One region of the Cupriavidus sp. 01L45 genome, then DNA from elsewhere that is predicted to be linked to it. Evidence: predicted binding sites of a transcription regulator. Region 1 holds the regulator's gene; each other region holds the start of a gene.
What was found. The regulator FNR, encoded in region 1, switches genes on or off when oxygen is low (the NO sensors DNR and NnrR bind a similar motif). The targets are predictions, from matches to a motif close to TTGATNNNNATCAA.
Positions count from the first base shown of each region.

Region 2: AC1DT6_RS36210 (TraR/DksA family transcriptional regulator) is a predicted target of FNR. The motif match lies at 3,875-3,888, and genes of this name have one in related genera.
Region 3: hemN (oxygen-independent coproporphyrinogen III oxidase) is a predicted target of FNR. The motif match lies at 2,893-2,906, and genes of this name have one in related genera.

Region 1 is NZ_JBFTSG010000021.1:22,405-28,050, reverse strand. It holds gene ccoP (cytochrome-c oxidase, cbb3-type subunit III) at 1-357, shown strand, start outside; gene ccoG (cytochrome c oxidase accessory protein CcoG) at 407-1,900, shown strand; gene AC1DT6_RS16295 (FixH family protein) at 1,925-2,140, shown strand; gene AC1DT6_RS16290 (hypothetical protein) at 2,143-2,388, shown strand; gene fnr (fumarate/nitrate reduction transcriptional regulator Fnr) at 2,550-3,275, opposite strand; gene AC1DT6_RS16280 (sulfite exporter TauE/SafE family protein) at 3,562-4,320, shown strand; gene scpB (SMC-Scp complex subunit ScpB) at 4,907-5,646, shown strand, end outside.
Region 2 is NZ_JBFTSG010000076.1:22,607-28,252, forward strand. It holds gene AC1DT6_RS36185 (zinc-dependent alcohol dehydrogenase family protein) at 1-369, opposite strand, end outside; gene AC1DT6_RS36190 (universal stress protein) at 579-1,037, shown strand; gene AC1DT6_RS36195 (hypothetical protein) at 1,077-1,214, shown strand; gene AC1DT6_RS36200 (flavodoxin family protein) at 1,225-1,755, shown strand; gene AC1DT6_RS36205 (bifunctional aminoglycoside phosphotransferase/ATP-binding protein) at 1,940-3,457, opposite strand; gene AC1DT6_RS36210 (TraR/DksA family transcriptional regulator) at 3,953-4,333, shown strand; gene AC1DT6_RS36215 (bifunctional acetate--CoA ligase family protein/GNAT family N-acetyltransferase) at 4,579-5,646, opposite strand, start outside.
Region 3 is NZ_JBFTSG010000006.1:47,670-53,315, forward strand. It holds gene AC1DT6_RS05675 (response regulator) at 1-423, shown strand, start outside; gene AC1DT6_RS05680 (ATP-binding protein) at 395-1,558, shown strand; gene AC1DT6_RS05685 (ABC transporter substrate-binding protein) at 1,587-2,738, opposite strand; gene hemN (oxygen-independent coproporphyrinogen III oxidase) at 3,134-4,567, shown strand; gene AC1DT6_RS05695 (c-type cytochrome) at 4,684-5,556, opposite strand.

The DNA.
Region 1 (5,646 bases):
TCGACCATCGACGGCAAACTGGCCGGCGACGTGGCGCAATACGTTCGTTCGCTGTCAGGCTTGTCTTCCGATCCGATTCGCGCCTCGCGTGGCGAAAGCACATTCAAGTCCACGTGCGCGGCCTGCCATGGCTCTTCCGGCAAGGGTAACCAGGCGCTCGGTGCGCCCAACCTGTCGGACAAGGTCTGGCTGTACGGCAGTTCGGAGGCAAACATCGTCGACGCCATCCTGAAGGGTCACAACAACCACATGCCGGCACACGAGGAAATCCTGACGCCGGAGCGCATCCGCATGCTGACGGCCTATGTCTGGGGACTGTCGAACAATGGGGCAGCCCCCGCGGGGAGCGGGCAATGAACGGCGACGCCAGCATGTGGAGCCTGCGTGCCGCTGGGGGTGATCGCCCATGAATGCCCCGGAACCGGAACCGCTGAGAAAGCACGGAGCCGCCTGGGGGCCTCTGCGGGAGCCCGCATCCGCCACGGGGGATGGGGAAACCTCGGATGAAACCCTGTACGAAGTCCGCCGCAAGATCTATCCGCGCTCAGTCACAGGGGCGTTTTCGAGCTGGCGGGTCTGGATGGTGGTCCTGACCCAGCTGTTCTTCTATGGCATGCCCTGGCTGCAATGGAACGGCCGCCAGGCCATGTTGTTCGATCTCGGCGCGCGCAAGTTCTACATCTTCGGCTTGGTGCTCTGGCCGCAGGATGTGATCTACCTGTCCGTGCTGCTGGTGATTTCCGCGCTCTCGCTGTTCCTGTTCACGGCGATCGCGGGTCGCCTGTTCTGCGGCTATGCCTGTCCGCAGACGGTGTACACAGAAATCTTCATGTGGATCGAGCGGCATGTGGAAGGCGATCGCTTTGCCCGCATCCGCCTGGATGGCGATCCGTGGAGCGCGCGCAAGCTGCGGCTCAAGGCCACCAAGCACACGCTCTGGATCGTGATCGCGCTATGGACCGGCTTTACCTTCGTCGGGTACTTTTCGCCCATTCGCGAGTTGGGCGGCCACGTGCTCAGCCTGTCGCTGGGGCCGTGGCAAACGTTCTGGATGCTGTTCTACGCCTTCGCCACCTGGGGCAACGCCGGCTTCATGCGCGAGCAGGTGTGCAAGTACATGTGTCCTTATGCACGCTTCCAGAGCGTGATGGTCGATCGCGACACGTATGTGGTGACGTATGACGTGGGCCGCGGCGAGCCGCGCGGCAGCCGCTCGCGCAAGGTGGACCACCAGGCCGCCGGCATGGGCGATTGCGTGAACTGCAGCATCTGCGTGCAGGTCTGCCCCACCGGCATCGATATTCGCGACGGCCTGCAGTACGACTGCATCGGTTGCGGCGCCTGCATCGACGCCTGCAACCAGGTCATGGACAAGATGGCGTATCCGCGCGGGCTGATCCGCTACACCTCGGAGAACGCCATGCGCAGCGTGCTGCCCGAGGCGGAGGCGCGCAAGCGTCTGTTCCGGCCGCGCACGGTGGTGTACTCCGTGATCTGGCTGGCCCTGGTTGCCGGCTTCACGGTGTCGCTGGCCATGCGCACACCGCTCAAGGTCGATATCATCCGCGACCGCGGCGCGCTGGGCAGGGAAGTGGAGGGACGCTGGATCGAGAACGTGTATCGCCTGCAACTGATCAACACGACCGAGGCGCCGATGCATGTGGCCATTCGCGCGGACAGTGATGACCTGAAGGGCCTGGCCGTGGAATACGATCACGCTGCCGGCAATCTCGAGCCCACCTCAAACCGCCTGATTCCGATTCGCGTGCGCGTGCCGATCGAAGCCGCTGGCCAGGGCACCCACAAGATCCAGGTGACGGTCACTGCGACAGGAGATGACAGTGGGGGCGGTGCGGAAATCAGCCAGGGCACCAGCTTCATCGTACCGCGCAATCTTTGAACCGAGAAATCTAGAGGAGGCCTGATGATGCAGCAAAGCAATCCCTGGTGGAAGGAACCCTGGCCATGGCTGCTGATGAGCGGGCCCTTGCTGGCGATGGTGGCCTGCGGGGTCACGATCTGGCTGGCCATGACGCACCCGGACCCGCCCGTTGTCGATGGCGTATCGCGGCACGGGTTGGTGGTCGAGAAGACGGGTATCGGGCGGCAGGCTGAGCCGGCCACGGCGCAGGCGAGGTGACCATGAGACTGCGCTGGCTGATGTGGGTGCTATGGCCCGGCTTCCTGGTAGCCGGGCTGACGACCGCCCTGGTGTTTTCGATGGTCGATCCCGGCGATCTGCGCTTCTTCGGACAGCCGGTCGAGGCGTCGCGGGAGGCGGTTTACACCGTGGGCTTCCTGGTCGCGTGGGTGCTTTGTTCGTTGTCGAGCGGCCTGACGCTTTACACCATGCCCACGCGGCTGGCGGAGACAGACGAACTGGAGTGAGCGCGATGCGCGTCTTCGCGCCGCGGGGCAGGGGGCGGCGGAGCAGGAGTGTCGTGACCAGGCCGGCGCGACGTGGTATTGGCACCACGCAAGGAAGGCAAGGCGGCTGCCAATGCCGCGGGAGCCGGGAAACTCCGCGCGGCCGGTCGATGCCTGCCGGACTAGCAGGACTTGTTGATGATCTGCTTGATGCCTGTCATGTCGACCAGCTTGACGTGCCGCTGGCGGATCTGGATCAGCCCGGCTTCCGCAAAACGGGAGAACAGGCGGCTGACGGTTTCGAGCTTGAGCCCGAGGTAGCTGCCGATCTCCTCGCGGCTCATGCGCAGCACGAACTCGGAGGCCGAATAGCCGCGCGCGGAAAGGCGCTCCGAAAGGTTGATCAGGAAGGCGGCAAGCCGCTCTTCGGCGCGCATCGAGCCCAGCGTGATCAGCATCACCTGGTCCTGCGAGATTTCCTTGCTCATCAGCCGCATGAACTGATGTTGCAACGACGGGAGCGCACCGGACAGCGACTGGAGGTCGCCGAAGCGCACCACGCAAACTTCGGTATCCTCAAGGGCGGTGGCGTCGGACGCGTGCTGCATTTCGCCAAGGCCGTCGAGCCCGACGACTTCGCCGGGGAGGTGGAAGCCCGTGATCTGCGAGCGGCCATCTTCCATCGTCAGGTGGGTTTTGAGCGTGCCGAAGCGGATCGCATAGACGGCGGTGAGCGGATCGCCGAGGCGGTACAGGGTCTCGCCCTTGCGTACGCGCACGCGCTCCTGCACCAGCGAATCCATTTTTTCGAGGTCCTGCTGCGACATGCCGACGGGCAGGCAGAGCTGTCCCAGCGAGCAAGTGGAGCAGCGGGGCGACATCTCGGTAATGGGAATGGATGTTAGCAATTGGGGCCTGTCGGTTTAGCGCAATCACTCAAGCGCGTGTGGCAGGCGCATTGAGTTGAAAGCTTGACGTTGAGAGCTGTCGGTTGGAAGCGCTATCCACATTAGCCTGGCGCGGGTCTGGCGGGGCCTGCCATCTGCGTGGCGCCGCCTGCCGTGCCCGTCGTCATGATTTGCGATTGCGCGGATGTGCGCGGGCGCTGGGCTTCATGTTGATAGCGCCTCTTGGAGTCGCGGGGGCGCGTAGGGCGCATTTTACCGCGCCAGGCGATGTGATTGGGAGGAGAAGTTGACCGTAGGCGTGCTCTTCAGCGTTTTTACCCTGGCTTTGCTAGGTGGTGTGCATTGCGCGGCCATGTGTGGCGGCATTGCGCTTGCGGCCGAGCAAGGCGGCACGGCCCGTGTGCCGGCCACCATCCTGCGCCGGCCAGGCCACTGGCTGCTCGAACTCCTGGTGATGCATGCCGGGCGGCTGAGCATGTATGCGCTGTTGGGCGCCTTGCTGGGTACCCTGGGCGCCGGTGTGTGGAAGGCCCAGTACTTGCCGCTGCAGCGCTGGCTGTTCGGAATCGGCAGCATGATGCTGGTGATGTCGGGATTATGGATGTTGCGTGGGCGCGCCGTGGGGGCTGGCTGGCTGGAGCGGTTTGCCGCGCGCGGCGCTGGCGGTTTGCTCCGTTTTCTTGCCGCCGTGGGCGTGCGCCTGGCGCCCTTGGGCCTGCCACAGGGGCGGCTGCTGCGCCGCTACGGCATGGGGCTGGCCTGGGGGCTGGTACCATGCGGCATGGTCTATGGCGCCCTGGCGATGGCGCTGCTGGCCGGGAACGCCCCTTCGGGTGCGCTGGTGATGGCCGTGTTCGGACTGGGCACTTTGCCAAACCTGTTGGTTATCTCGGGCCTGTCCGGCTACCTCAGGCAGTGGTCGYGCCGCCCGGCGGTACGTACCCTTGCCGGTTTGGCAGTGGCTGCCTTTGGTGTCGTCGGGGTGGCGCGCGCGCTGCTTTTGCCAGAGACGCTGGCCGCGCACGGCTTCTGTCTGGTCTTCTGATACGCCGCTTCATGGCGCATTACGCACTTTGTCGGGCAGATGCCTGTGTGAATCGGTTGCAGGTTTGCCAGGGAATGCCATACAATCGCAAGAACAGCGATATCGCGCAGCGTATTTCATCGTGGCATCGTCAGGTAGCATTCGCACTCGGGGATGCATGCCAGGAACCCTCCAGCACGTATTACCGCCAGGGACCGTTCCCAATCCGCCGTCCGGTTCAAAAGATTATTTGGTTCAAAAGACCAGCCACGGCAGGGCGGGGTGAAATAGGCCAAGCAGGCCCGATATCCGTATTTTTCTTGCACCCGGAGCGACGGACGTCGTGCCGGACAGGTCCGCCACATCAGGGGGAAGGCGCGACGCAAGGGCTCCGTCGACCGGCAGGTAAAGCCGGTGGCCGGGCGATCTCCTGCCGGGCAGGTCCGGCACCCGATGCAAAAAAGAAAGCGCACGACTGCATGCATCAAGCATTGTGGTTGGCTGCGCGGTCAGATGGCGGTGGCAATTCCAACCGCTGAACCCGCAATCTCCAGTGCGTCCGGGTTTGTCCGGGGCGCAGGTGCAAAGACAGGCTGCACGCAATCACATGAATACCCAAGAGGCGAAGATCGTCCTCGAGACCGCGCTGATTTGTGCGCAGGAACCCTTGCGCGTCAATGACTTGCGCCGGCTTTTTGCCGACGACGTCGGTGCCGACACCATTCGGGTGCTGCTGGAAGAGTTGCGCCGCGACTGGGAGCAGCGCGGCGTGGAACTCGTGGCGCTGGCCAGCGGCTGGCGCTTTCAGAGCCGCCCCGTCATGCGCGAATACCTGGACCGGCTGAATCCTGAAAAGCCGCCGAAATATTCCCGCGCGGTCATGGAGACGCTGGCGATCATCGCCTACCGGCAGCCGGTCACCCGGGGCGATATCGAGGAAATCCGCGGTGTTGCGGTGAGCACCGAAGTCGTGAAGAAGCTCGAGGACCGTAGCTGGATCGAGGTGATCGGCTACCGCGACGTACCGGGCCGGCCGGCCTTGTACGCTACCACCAAGAACTTCCTTGATGACCTTGGCCTGCGCTCGCTAGATGAGTTGCCGCCGCTGGAGGATGTCCAGGCGCAGACGCAAGCCGCGCTGCTGAACCAGGAGCCCATAGATTTCGAGGCCCTGGGCACTGTGCCCGCTTTGCCGGCCGGAAGCGACGAAGAAGCGTTCGCGGAGGCCGGCGAGGAGCCTGCGGGCGGCGCTGGCGCTGCCGTCGCCGATGTGTCCAATGCTGGCGAATTGACCCGCTCCGTCCCCGGTGTCCTCGATGCCGGTGCCACGGATGGCATCGCCGAACT
Region 2 (5,646 bases), on a different contig from region 1:
ATAGCCGCCGTCGCGCGTATAGCCGGTGAACTGGGGCGTGTCGCACAGGTTTTCGCGCTGCGCCGCGCAGAAGCCGCAGTGCCCGCAGGTCTGCCCGAGCCAGGGTACGCCGACCCGGTCGCCAGGGGCGAGGCCGCTCACGCCTTCGCCGCAGGATTCGATCCTGCCGACGATCTCGTGTCCGGGAATCAGCGCGTTTTTGGGGTGCGCGAGTTCGCCGTCGAGAATGTGCAGGTCGGTGCGGCACACGCCACAAGTGCTTACGGCGATACGGACCTCGCCAGGGCCCGGACGCGGTACCGGCACGCGTGCCAGGCGCAGAACCGGTCCGGCGCCGTCGAAGACCATCGCGCGCATTGAATCCTGCATATTGCCATCCTCCGCGGCCTCACCATGAGGCGCCCGGATTTCATGCTAGGCCATGCCGGCCGCCGGCGCCTGATCCACGTCAACGGGGCACGCAAGGCGGTGCCCCCGGAAAGCTGCGCAAGCCATGATCCAAATCAACATGGACTTCGCGCGGACGTCCAGACTGGAAATGTTGAAAGCGGGCTTGCCGCGGGTGCGGGAGGTAGAGGATGTACAGCAAGATCCTGGTTGCCGTGGACGGCAGCGAATCGGCCGACCGGGCGCTGGCGGAGGCTCTCCACTTGGCCGCCGCGATGGGCTCGGAAGTCACCGTGATGCATGTCATCGATAACAGCTACCTCAGGTACGAGGTTGGCTATGTCGACCTGACAGACCTGCGCGCCAGCCTGCTCGAAGGCGGGCAGTCCCTGCTGGACGAGGCCAAGGCCAAGGCCGCTGCGCAGCAGGTGGCATGCAAGACGCTGATCGTGGACGAGCCGCTGGCGCTGGGCGACGTCGCCAGCGCGATCGAGCAGGCGGCGCAACAAACGCATGCCGAGCTGATCGTGGTGGGCACGCACGGGCGACGCGGCGTGCGGCGCCTGCTGATGGGCAGCGTGGCGGAGGGGCTGGTGCGGCAATGCCGCCAGCCGGTACTGCTGGTGCATGCGCCCCCGGCCGCGGCGTAACGGGGCGTCAGCGGGCAAAAGCGTGGCAACTGGCTTGACGTGAATCAATGGTCCCCCTCCGGACGCTTCCCAGACTGGTTGCTGGCACACCAGCGGCGCGGGAATGTCATGCAGTACGCCAGCATCATGATCAACCTGTCGCTGGCCGGCACGCGGACTACCCGGATCCAGCGTTGAGGAGCCATTGATGGAAGACATCCTGATCGTCTATTACTCGCGCACCGGAACGGCCCGGCAGGCCGCGGAAGCACTGGCGGCGTATTCGGGCTGGCCGCTCGCGGAGGTCAGCGACCAGACCAGCCGCGCCGGCTTGCTGGGCGATGCGCGCTGCGTGTTCGATATCGTGCTGCACCGGCGCGTAGGCTACCGCTACGCCGGCCCGGCGCTGGACAAGTGCCGGCGGCTTGTCATCGTCGCGCCCGTCTGGGTCGGCCACCTTGCCGCTCCCATGCGCAGCTTCCTGCGCGACCACCTGCCGCTGACCTGCGAGACCTCGGTGATCTGCGTGATGGCGCGGCAAGGCGCCTTCACTGCGGCGGCGGAGGTTTCCCGCCTGGCCGCGGCGCCGTCGTCGCCGGTACTGGCGCTGCGCCAGAGCGAGGTGGCCAGCGGGGCGGCACTGCCGGACCTGCGCGCCTTCGCGGACCAGGTGGAAGCCGCGAACGGACGTGCCGGGAGCGCGCAGCGGCCTGCGTGGCTTTCGCCGAAAGAGGCCTGAGCCGCCGCGCCCGCGCGCTACCGCGTTGTTGCCTCAGCGCCCTTGCTTACTGCGCTTACCGCGCTTACTGCGTTATGGCGCTGACGGGAAAGCCCAGCATTCCGCGCCGGCAACGGCACCTGGTCCTCGTTCAGCGATATCGCTTCGGGCTCGGCTCGGCATCGATCGCGCGGCCTGACCCGCATCAGCCGGCTGATCCGGCGCCGGCAATGCGCACCACATGGCCCCATTCGTCGCTGCCCAATGGCTCTTGCGCGCGCCGTTGCCACTCCAGCACCTGAAGGTCCGCGTCGGACGGGTCGCCGCCCTGGCGCGCGCGCGTGGCGATGCGTTCGCGCAGGGTAGCCAGGTCGGCATTGCAATCGACGATGGAAAAAGGCACGCCCCGGCGCGCGGCCAGCGATGCGAAACGCAGCCGCTGCTCGCGCGCCAGGAAGGTCGCGTCGGCGATCATCGGAACGCCCGCGCCGCTGCCAAGCCGGCAGATTCCCAGCAGCCGCCGGTAGACGCGGGCGGTATCGCCAGGCGAGTAATGATCATGACGCAGCGTGGGGTTGCCACGCGGCAGACGCTTGCGCTCCACGTCGGAGCGTACGCGGACCATGGCCGCGGCCAGCGCCAGTTGCTCTGAAACGGTGCTTTTGCCGCTGCCGGAGAGGCCATGCATGATGATAATCGCGCCCGGCCGGCGCGTCAGGACGCCACAGGCCAGCGCAAGCAGATCGTTGCAGCGCACCTGCGTCGCCGCCGCTTGTTCGGCGGTGCTGGTTCCCCCCACGCTGCGCTGGCGCGCCCGCTCAAGCAGCACGCGCGCGCGCACCACGGCGCGCACCGCCGTGTAGAACGGCAGCACGGTCAGGCCGGCATAGTCGCCGCTGCATTCCAGGTAGGTATTGATCAGGCAATAGGCAAGGTCTTGCCGGCCAGCATGCAGCAGATCCATGAAGAGAAAGGCGGTATCGCTGATCGTGTCGATCCAGCGCAGCCCGGCATCGAACTCAAGGCAGTCAAAAGGCGTGGGCGCGCCATCGATCATGACGATATTGCCAAGGTGCAGGTCGCCGTGGCACTCCCGCACATGACCGCTTGCCAGCCGTTTGGCAAACGCGGGCTGCAGGGCCGCGGCCCGTTCGCGCAGGAGCGCCGCCACGCGTGCCGCCGCAGCCGTGCCGGAGGCGAGAGCGGCGACGCCGGCCAAGGCCTGTTCCATCACCGCCGTGATCCGCGCCGGCGTGCCGTGGCCGGTGCCGTCGCCGGCCACGGGCGCAGCCAAGTGGATCGCCGCAAGCCGGCGGGCCAGCGTTTCGATATGGAGACCGGTCAGCCGATTTGTCTCCGCCATGGCGGAAAGCAGGTCTCGCTGCCGGAAGCGGCGCATTTTCACCGCAAACTCCAGCGCCTCGCCAGTACCTTCCACGCGGACATCGCGCTGGCATGGCCCCGCCACGACCGGTACCACGCCGAGATAGAGCGCCGCCGCCATCCTGCGATTCAATTCCACTTCGGCCTCGCAATCCACTTTACGCGCGGCCAGCGTGGAGAAATCGACGAAGTCGAGGTGCACAGGCTTGCGCACCTTGTAAGCAAAGGAGCCGGCCAGGAAGACTTGCGAAATGTGCGTCTCGATGAGGCTGACTTTGTCTACCGGGTGCGGGTAGGCCGCGGGGCACATCAGGGCTTGCGTGAGTACCGCCGAATCCATGCTGGGATCTCCCTGGGTAGCTGTCTCCCTGTTTGCACTCTGGACAGGTCATGCTTCCATGCTATGCGGGCCACCGGAAGCTAGCTTGACGGGGATCAAGCCGGGCGGCGGCTACCCGCCTATATTGAAGCGGCACAGGGGTCTGGCGCGCAACGCTGCGGATGCTTCATGCCGGCAGCCGCTGCGCCGGCGACGGGAGAGCGGCAATGCGGATGAAACGTTCCGATGAGGGCTTGGGCAGCGGCGCCGCGCGTTTGCGCGGCCTCGCGGTTTGCCTTGCGGCCATCCTTTGCGCGGGCTGCGCGGCAGGATCCGAATGGTGGCGGCCGCCCAAGCCCAGGGCCGGCGCCATGGTCCCTGCCGCCCCCGGCGTTATCCGGGATGCCGCTGGGGGCGACAAGATCCGCATCACGACATTTGATCTGGCGCAAGCCGCTGGCCCGGCGTCATTGCATCATTGAGTGGACTCGCCTCGACGCGCACCGGGAGTGCACCATGTCCGAATTGACCAAAGAGCAACTCTCCAGCCTGGTTGCCTTGCTGGACGGCATCGAGCAAAGGATCCGCGGCCAGATGGATGCGGTGGCCGTGACCCGCACTGTGTCCGCGGGCGCCGAGCCGGGCGGCAACGCCGAACTTGCCGGGCAGACCGCTGGGGAGCGCATGGACGATGCGATGACCGAGCACTACCGCATGGAACTGGCCGACATTGCAGCGGCGCGGGCGCGCATCGGCAAGCTGCGCTACGGCGCGTGCCAGGACTGCGGCGAGCCCATTCCCTTTCCGCGCCTGCAAGCGTACCCCACCGCCAGGCGCTGCACGCCATGCCAGCGCAAGCAGGAGCACATGTTCGGGGCGCCGGGCGGCAGGCGATGAACCTCGCCGGTTTTTCCCGCGTCCGGACCCGCCAAGGGGTGTCCGCAAGGTGAGTCCGCAATACAGCCGCTGCAATGGCGGCGGCGAAATAGTGGCTTGCTCGCTCCGATTCTGGCAGGTAGATCACACCAATGGCGCGCTGTAGCAAGGGCGCGCGCACTTCGGCCGCGCTAGAAGGGTTCGGCGATCACGACGGCTTGCGCATTCTGCTCGCCAAAGGAGCCGGCCATGGCGGGGCGGACCGGTCATGGCGCATTGGCCGCGGATGGCTCCGTCAGCAAAAGGCGGAGTTCCACGCCGTCGCTGGCCGGCCGGTCGCCGCGCAGAACGTGGATGCCGCTGCTTTCGGCGAGCCGGAGCATCGCCGTATTGGTCGCCAGCGTGGTCCCGACCAGTTCCCGCGTGCCGTGTGCGCGGCAATAGGCCACCATCTTGCGCAGCAGCAGGCCGCCGATGCCCTGGCGCTTGCAGTCGGAGCGCACCGTCACGGCGAACTCGGCACGCAGGTTGTCGGGGTCGGCCACGGCCCTTACTTCGCCCAGGATGGCCTTCGGCCCGCTGCCTGCCGGACTGACGGCGACGAACGCCATCTCGCGTGCGTAGTCGATCTGGGTCATGCGTGCGAGCTGGGTGTGCGGCGGCTGCCGGATCATGCAAAAAAAACGCATGCGGATATCCTCCGGCGCCAGGGCGGCGAAAAATGCCTGGTAAGCGGGCTCGTCTTCGGGGTGCACCGGGCGCAGCAGCAATGGTGCGCCGTGCCATGTCACCGTTTCCTCAAGCGCTTTGGGATAGGGGCGGATGGCAAGGCGGGCGGCCCCAGGCTGCATGGCGGGGGCCACGCCGATTCGCGCGTCCAGCGCCAGCACGCCGGCGCCATCGGCCAGCAGCGGATTGATATCGAGCTCAACGATTTCCGGCAGGTCGCACAGCAGTTGCGACAGTTGCATCAGGACCTGGTACAGGGCGTCGTGCCGGATTGGCGGCTGGTCCCGGTAGCCGTCGAGCAGCTTCGCAATCCGCGTGCGGCTGACAAGATCTTTCGCCAGGCTGACGTTCAGCGGCGGCAGGGCGATGGCGCGGTCGGCGATGCGCTCCGCGGCGGTGCCGCCGTGGCCGAACAGCACCACCGGGCCGAACACCGGATCGGTGGTGGCGCCCACGATCAGTTCGAACGCGCCTGGCCGGCTGATCATACGCTGCACGGTGAAGCCATCGAGCCGGGCCCGGGGTTGTTCGCCGCGAATGCGGGCCTGCATGCGCTCCAGGGCCTGCCGCAGCTGGCCAGCCGACTGCAGGTTCAGCGCCACGCC
Region 3 (5,646 bases), on a different contig from region 1:
GACTACGTCACCAAGCCCTTCGAGATGCGCGAACTGGTGGCGCGCATCCACACCGTACTGCGCCGCAGCCGTGGCGGCGGCGTGAAACGCCCCCCGGCGGTGGGCGGCCATGAGCTGCGTTTCGGCCACTGGCGCCTCAATACCACGCTGCGGCAACTGGTGGACGGCGAGGACACCGTGGTGCCCTTGTCCAATGCCGAGTTCCGCCTGCTGCTGGCCTTTATCGAACACCCGAACCGCGTGCTCGACCGCGAACTGCTGATCAACCAGGCGCGTGGCCGCGATCTTGATGTCTTCGACCGCAGCATCGACCTGCTGGTCTCGCGCCTGCGCCAGAAGCTGCGCGACGACCCGCGCGACCCGGCGCTGATCCGTACCGTCCGAGGCGAAGGCTATGTCTTTACCGGCACCGCCGAAGGCTGAGCGCCCGGCCTGGGTGGCCCGCCATGACTCCATGTTCATCCGCCTGTTCCTGGTGATGGCGGCGATCATGCTGGCCGTGCACCTGCTCGGCGTCACGGTCATCGAGAGCATCTTTCCTCACCCCGGGCACAGCGGATTCACTTTCGTCCCCGGCGACGAGCCTCCGCCCCCACCGCCGGGCGAACCGGGCCGCGGGGGAGTCCCCCCGTCCGGCGCCGAAGCGGGCACGGGCAGCAGCGAAGGCGGTCCGCCGCCGCCACGCCGGCCGCGCGGCAGCCGTGGCTTTGGCCCGCCCCGGCTGGGGCTGCTGTTCCAGCTTGCGGCCATCGTGGCTGCGTCGTGGGTGGGAGCGCGCCTGCTGGCCAGGCCCGTCCAGCGCCTTGCCAGCAGCGCCGGCCGGCTGGCCCAGGACGTGCACGCGCCGCCGCTGGATGAGGACAGCGGCCCGGCCGAGGCCCGCGACGCCGCCAAGGCCTTCAACCATATGCAGCAGCGCATCCGCACCCAGCTGGCGCAGCAATCGCGTTTCCTGGCCGCGGTGTCCCACGACCTGCGCACGCCGCTGACACGCATGAGCCTGCGTATCGAAGGGGTCGACGACAATCAGGTGCGCTATCGCCTGCGCCAGGACCTCGCCGAGATGAACGGGCTGATCGATGCCACGCTGTATTACCTGCGCGAGCGCGACGGCGCCGCCGCGCCGCGCCAGCGGGTGGATGTGCATGCCCTGTTGCAGGCGGTGGTGGACGACGCCACGGAGATTGGACAGGACGTCAGCCTGTCCGGCGGCGCCGAGCCTTTGCTGGCCTATCCCGCCGAATTGCGCCGGGCCGTGGTCAACCTGGTGGAAAACGCGCACCGCTACGGCGGCAGCGCGCGCATCGCGCTGGCCGACAGCGCCGAGCGCGTGGTCATCGACGTCTGCGACGACGGCCCCGGCATTCCGCCGGAAGAAATGGCGCGCGTGCTGGAGCCGTTCTACCGGCTCGAATCCTCGCGCAACCGCGCCACCGGCGGGGTCGGCATGGGCCTGTCGATCGCCGCGGATATCGTCTCGCGCCACGGTGGCGAACTGAGCCTGGCCAACCGGCCGGAGGGCGGGCTGCGCGTGCGGATCGTGCTGCCGCGAGCCTGAGCGGCAGCTAGTGCGCGGCCGCTACCATTCAGCGGGCCGTTCCGCTGCCCATCGCCGCGAGCTGCACGTATTGAGAGCCGCGCGATCCGTGCGTGAAATCCAGCACGAAATCGCCCACATCGACGCGGGCCTGCAGGGCACGCCGCAGGTCGGCCGGCGTGGCGGCGCGCGGCGCGGACAACGCAGCCCGCACCAGCCAGGCCGCGCCGATGTAGCCAGCCAGCGTGGCGGGTGAAGCGGGCTCGTCCAGGAACTGCTTCATCCGGCCCACGTGCTCCTTGACCACGCGCAGGGTCAGGTCCTGCGGACCCGGCGCAATCTGCGTCAGCACGATGCCGCCGTTATAGCCGGCGCCGAGGATCTCGCGCGCCGCCAGCGGGTTGACCGCGGACAAGCCCACTAGGAAGCCGTACCACCCCCGCGCGGCCAGCGCACGGCCGAGATTGCCGTAGGCCAGCGTGTCGCCGGCCATGATCACCGCCGCCGGGCGCGCCGCGGCGATGCGCGACGCCGCCGCGCCGCTGTCGCTGCCCTTGCCGGCTTCCAGCGTCAGCGCTTGCAGGCCCGGCTCCTGCTCCAGCCGGCGCCGCCACGGCGTGCCTGCGGCCAGGCTTCCTGCAGCGAAATCCGGCGCCACGGCCAACACCAGCTGCTTGAGCCCGTAGCTGCGCAACTGGTGAATCGCCGCATCCAGTTCGGCGCGGTAGTCGGCCCGCGTGTACCAGACATGATCGGCCGCGAGCGACAGCCCCGATAAGGGCGCGACGATCTGCACGCCGCGCCGGGCCAGCTCGGGAGAGGCGGCCAGCACCGGCAACAAGGCGTCGCTGGGACCGAACAGGAGTTCGGCGCGCTCGCCGTCGACCAGCGACAGCGCCTGCGCGGTGGCCGCACGCGGATCGGTTTCGACTTCCCGCACCACGTGCACCACGCGCGGCTCGCGCGCGCCGGCGTTGGCCGCGTCGAACATGACCTTGGCGCCGGCCAGGTAGTCGCGCGCGAGATCGGCCTGCGCGCCGCCGCGATCCACCAGGTGGCCAATCACCAGCGGGCGTCGCGGGGGTGACTGCGCCAGTAACGTGGCGGGCGCCAGCAGAGCGCTGCCGAGGGCGGCCAGCAGGCGGCGGCGCGGCATTTGTGGCGCGCAATGCGCCTGCGCAATCAGGGGAGAAGCGTGCATGGGGGCCGAAGGGACGGATTGAGCTGGTGGATGGAAAGCCGGCAAGCGCGGGGCAGCCTATCCGGTCCAGGTGACGCTAGCATGACGCGGCGCACGCTGGTGACGGCCTGGCCGCTGGTGGCCGGCCAAGGGCCCTGGTGCCATGGGCCACGACTTGACGCCGGTCAACGCGCGCAGGAGCGGCCCCCACTACGATGAGCCATCCAATCCACCACGAAGGCCGCCCCATGGCTGATCTCGCCCGCGCCACCGCATCCGTCCCCGTTTCCATTGCCAGTCCGCCGAACACCTGCTCCGGCAATTGCGGCGCCGCCTGCAAGAGCAAGCAACTGGGCCGGGCCGCCTCGGCCCCGGACCGGCATGCCTTGTCGGACTTCCGCGAGCTGGCCGGCCGCATGGACATCAACGGCCCGCGCTACACCTCCTACCCCACGGCGGACCGCTTCCATGGCGGTTTTGGCGAGCAGGACTACCGGCAAGCACTGGCCGATTGCGCGGCCAGCGCTGGCGTGGATGCCGGCCGGCAGCCGCCCTTGTCGCTCTATGTGCATGTGCCGTTTTGCGAGAACATCTGCTACTACTGCGGCTGCAACAAGATCATTACCAAAGACCATCGCCGCAGCGCCCGCTATGTGGATTACCTGGCGCGCGAGATGGCGCTGGTAGCGCAACAACTCGGCGCGCGGCGCGAGGTGGTGCAATCGCACTGGGGCGGCGGTACGCCGACCTTCCTCGACCCGGCGGAGATGCGCCGCGTGATGGATGCCTTGCACCAGCATTTCAACCTGCTGCCCGAGGGCGAACACTCCATTGAGATCGACCCGCGCCGGATCGGCGACGCGCAGATGGCGCTGCTGGCCGAACTCGGCTTCAACCGCATCAGCCTGGGCGTGCAGGATTTCGACGCCGAGGTGCAGCAAGCGATCCACCGCGTGCAATCGCAGGCCGAAACCCGGGCAGTGGTCGACGCCGCGCGCCGGCTCGGCTTCCGCTCGGTCAGCATGGACCTGATCTACGGCCTGCCGCACCAGACCACGGCGCGCTTCGCCGCCACCGTGGAGCAAGTGCTGGCGATGCGCCCGGACCGGCTCTCCGTGTACAGCTATGCGCACCTGCCGCACGTGTTCAAGCCCCAGCGGCGCATCGACGAGCGCGCGCTGCCGGCGCCCGCTGAAAAACTCGACATCCTGGTCGGCACCATCGAACAGCTCACCGCCGCGGGCTATGTCTATATCGGCATGGATCATTTCGCGCTGCCGGACGACGCGCTGGCCGTGGCCCAGCGCGAGGGCCGGCTGCAGCGCAACTTTCAGGGCTATTCCACCCACGCCGGCCATGACCAGCTTGGATTTGGCGTCTCGTCGATCGGTGCGGTGGCGGGCCGCTATGTACAGAACGCGCGCACGCTGGACGATTATTACCGCGTGCTCGACGGCGGCGTGCTGCCGGTGATGCGCGGCTTCGCCATGCGCGATGAGGATCACTTGCGGCGTGAAGTCATCGGTGCGTTGATGTGCAACGGCGTGCTCGATATTGCAGCGGTGGAAGCCCGGCATCGCATCGACTTTGCCGCGCACTTCGCTGGCGAGATGGCGGACCTGGGGCGGCTCGCCGGGGAAGGCCTTGTGCGATGCGAGCCCGGCCGCATCGAAGTGACCCCGCTGGGCCGCTTGCTGGTGCGCCGGCTGGCGATGGTCTTCGACGGCTTCCTGCGTGAAGACGCGCGGCGGGCTGCGGACGCGGTGCCGGCAGTGGCACCAGCGGGAACCCCGGGCGCCGATGCAGGTACGCCGCTGCCGGCGCCACTGCGCTACTCGCGCGTGGTCTGAGCCACTGACGCCCGGCAGCAGGCAAACAAAAAGCCCGCGGCGAGCCGCGGGCTTTTTGTTCTCCGGGTCCGTTCCACCGCTTGCGCCGTGGTGGCCCCGGGATGATTTCCGGCCGGTTACTTCGACGCGTTGGCCATGTAGTCGACCGCTGCGATCACGTCGGCGTCCGGGCCGGCGTAGCCGCCCTTCGGCGGCATCACGCCCTTGCCCTTCAGGGCGAAGGCGTGAACGGCGTCCATGCCTTCCTTCAGGCGCGGCGCCCAGGCAGCCTTGTCGCCCAGCTTCGGCGCGCCGGCAACACCGGCGGCGTGGCAGGCGGCGCAGACCTGGTCGTAGACCTTCTTGCCCACTTCGGCGGAAGCCGGCGCTGCAGCAGCAGCCGGTGCGGCAGCAGCAGCGGGAGCTGCCGGGGCTGCTGCTGCGGCAGGCGCGGCAGCGGCATCCGAGGCAGCGGCGGTAGCCGGAGCGGCAGCAGCGGGCGCTGCGGGCTCCGGGAACTTGGCACCGCCGGCGTCGGCCATGTAGACCACGGCACGGCCCAGTTCGTAGTCGCTGTAATCGTCGGCGGTGGTGCCGGCGCGGGCTTGCATGGCGCCCTTGCCGTGCAGCACGGAGTTCAGCAGGCCGGTGAAGCCCTGGCCGATACGCGGAGCCCAGTCGCCGGCGGTGCCGTACTTGGGCGCACCGGCAGCACCGGTGGCGTGGCAGGCGGCGCAGACTTCCTTGTAGACCTGTTCGCCCGTCTTATAGACGCGCGCTGCATTCGGATCCTTCAGTTCGAGCGAGGCGACCGGCTTGATGCGGTCATTGACGGCTTCCACGGTAGCGGTGGAGCCCGCGCCTTCCTTGGCGCCGTGTCCGACAAAATTGACCAGCAGGATGATCACGATGATTGGCACCAGGAAGGCGGCAATCACCACAGCGATCAGCTGCTTGGGGGTCTTGATGGGAGACTCGTGTTCGTCGTGTGCGTTGTGGACGTCGCTCATACTCAACTCTCAATTTGCAGGAAACCTGTGGCCGCTCGCGATCGGCTGCTTATGTGGCCGCTTGCTCGGTGGCCAATTCCCCCTGGCCAA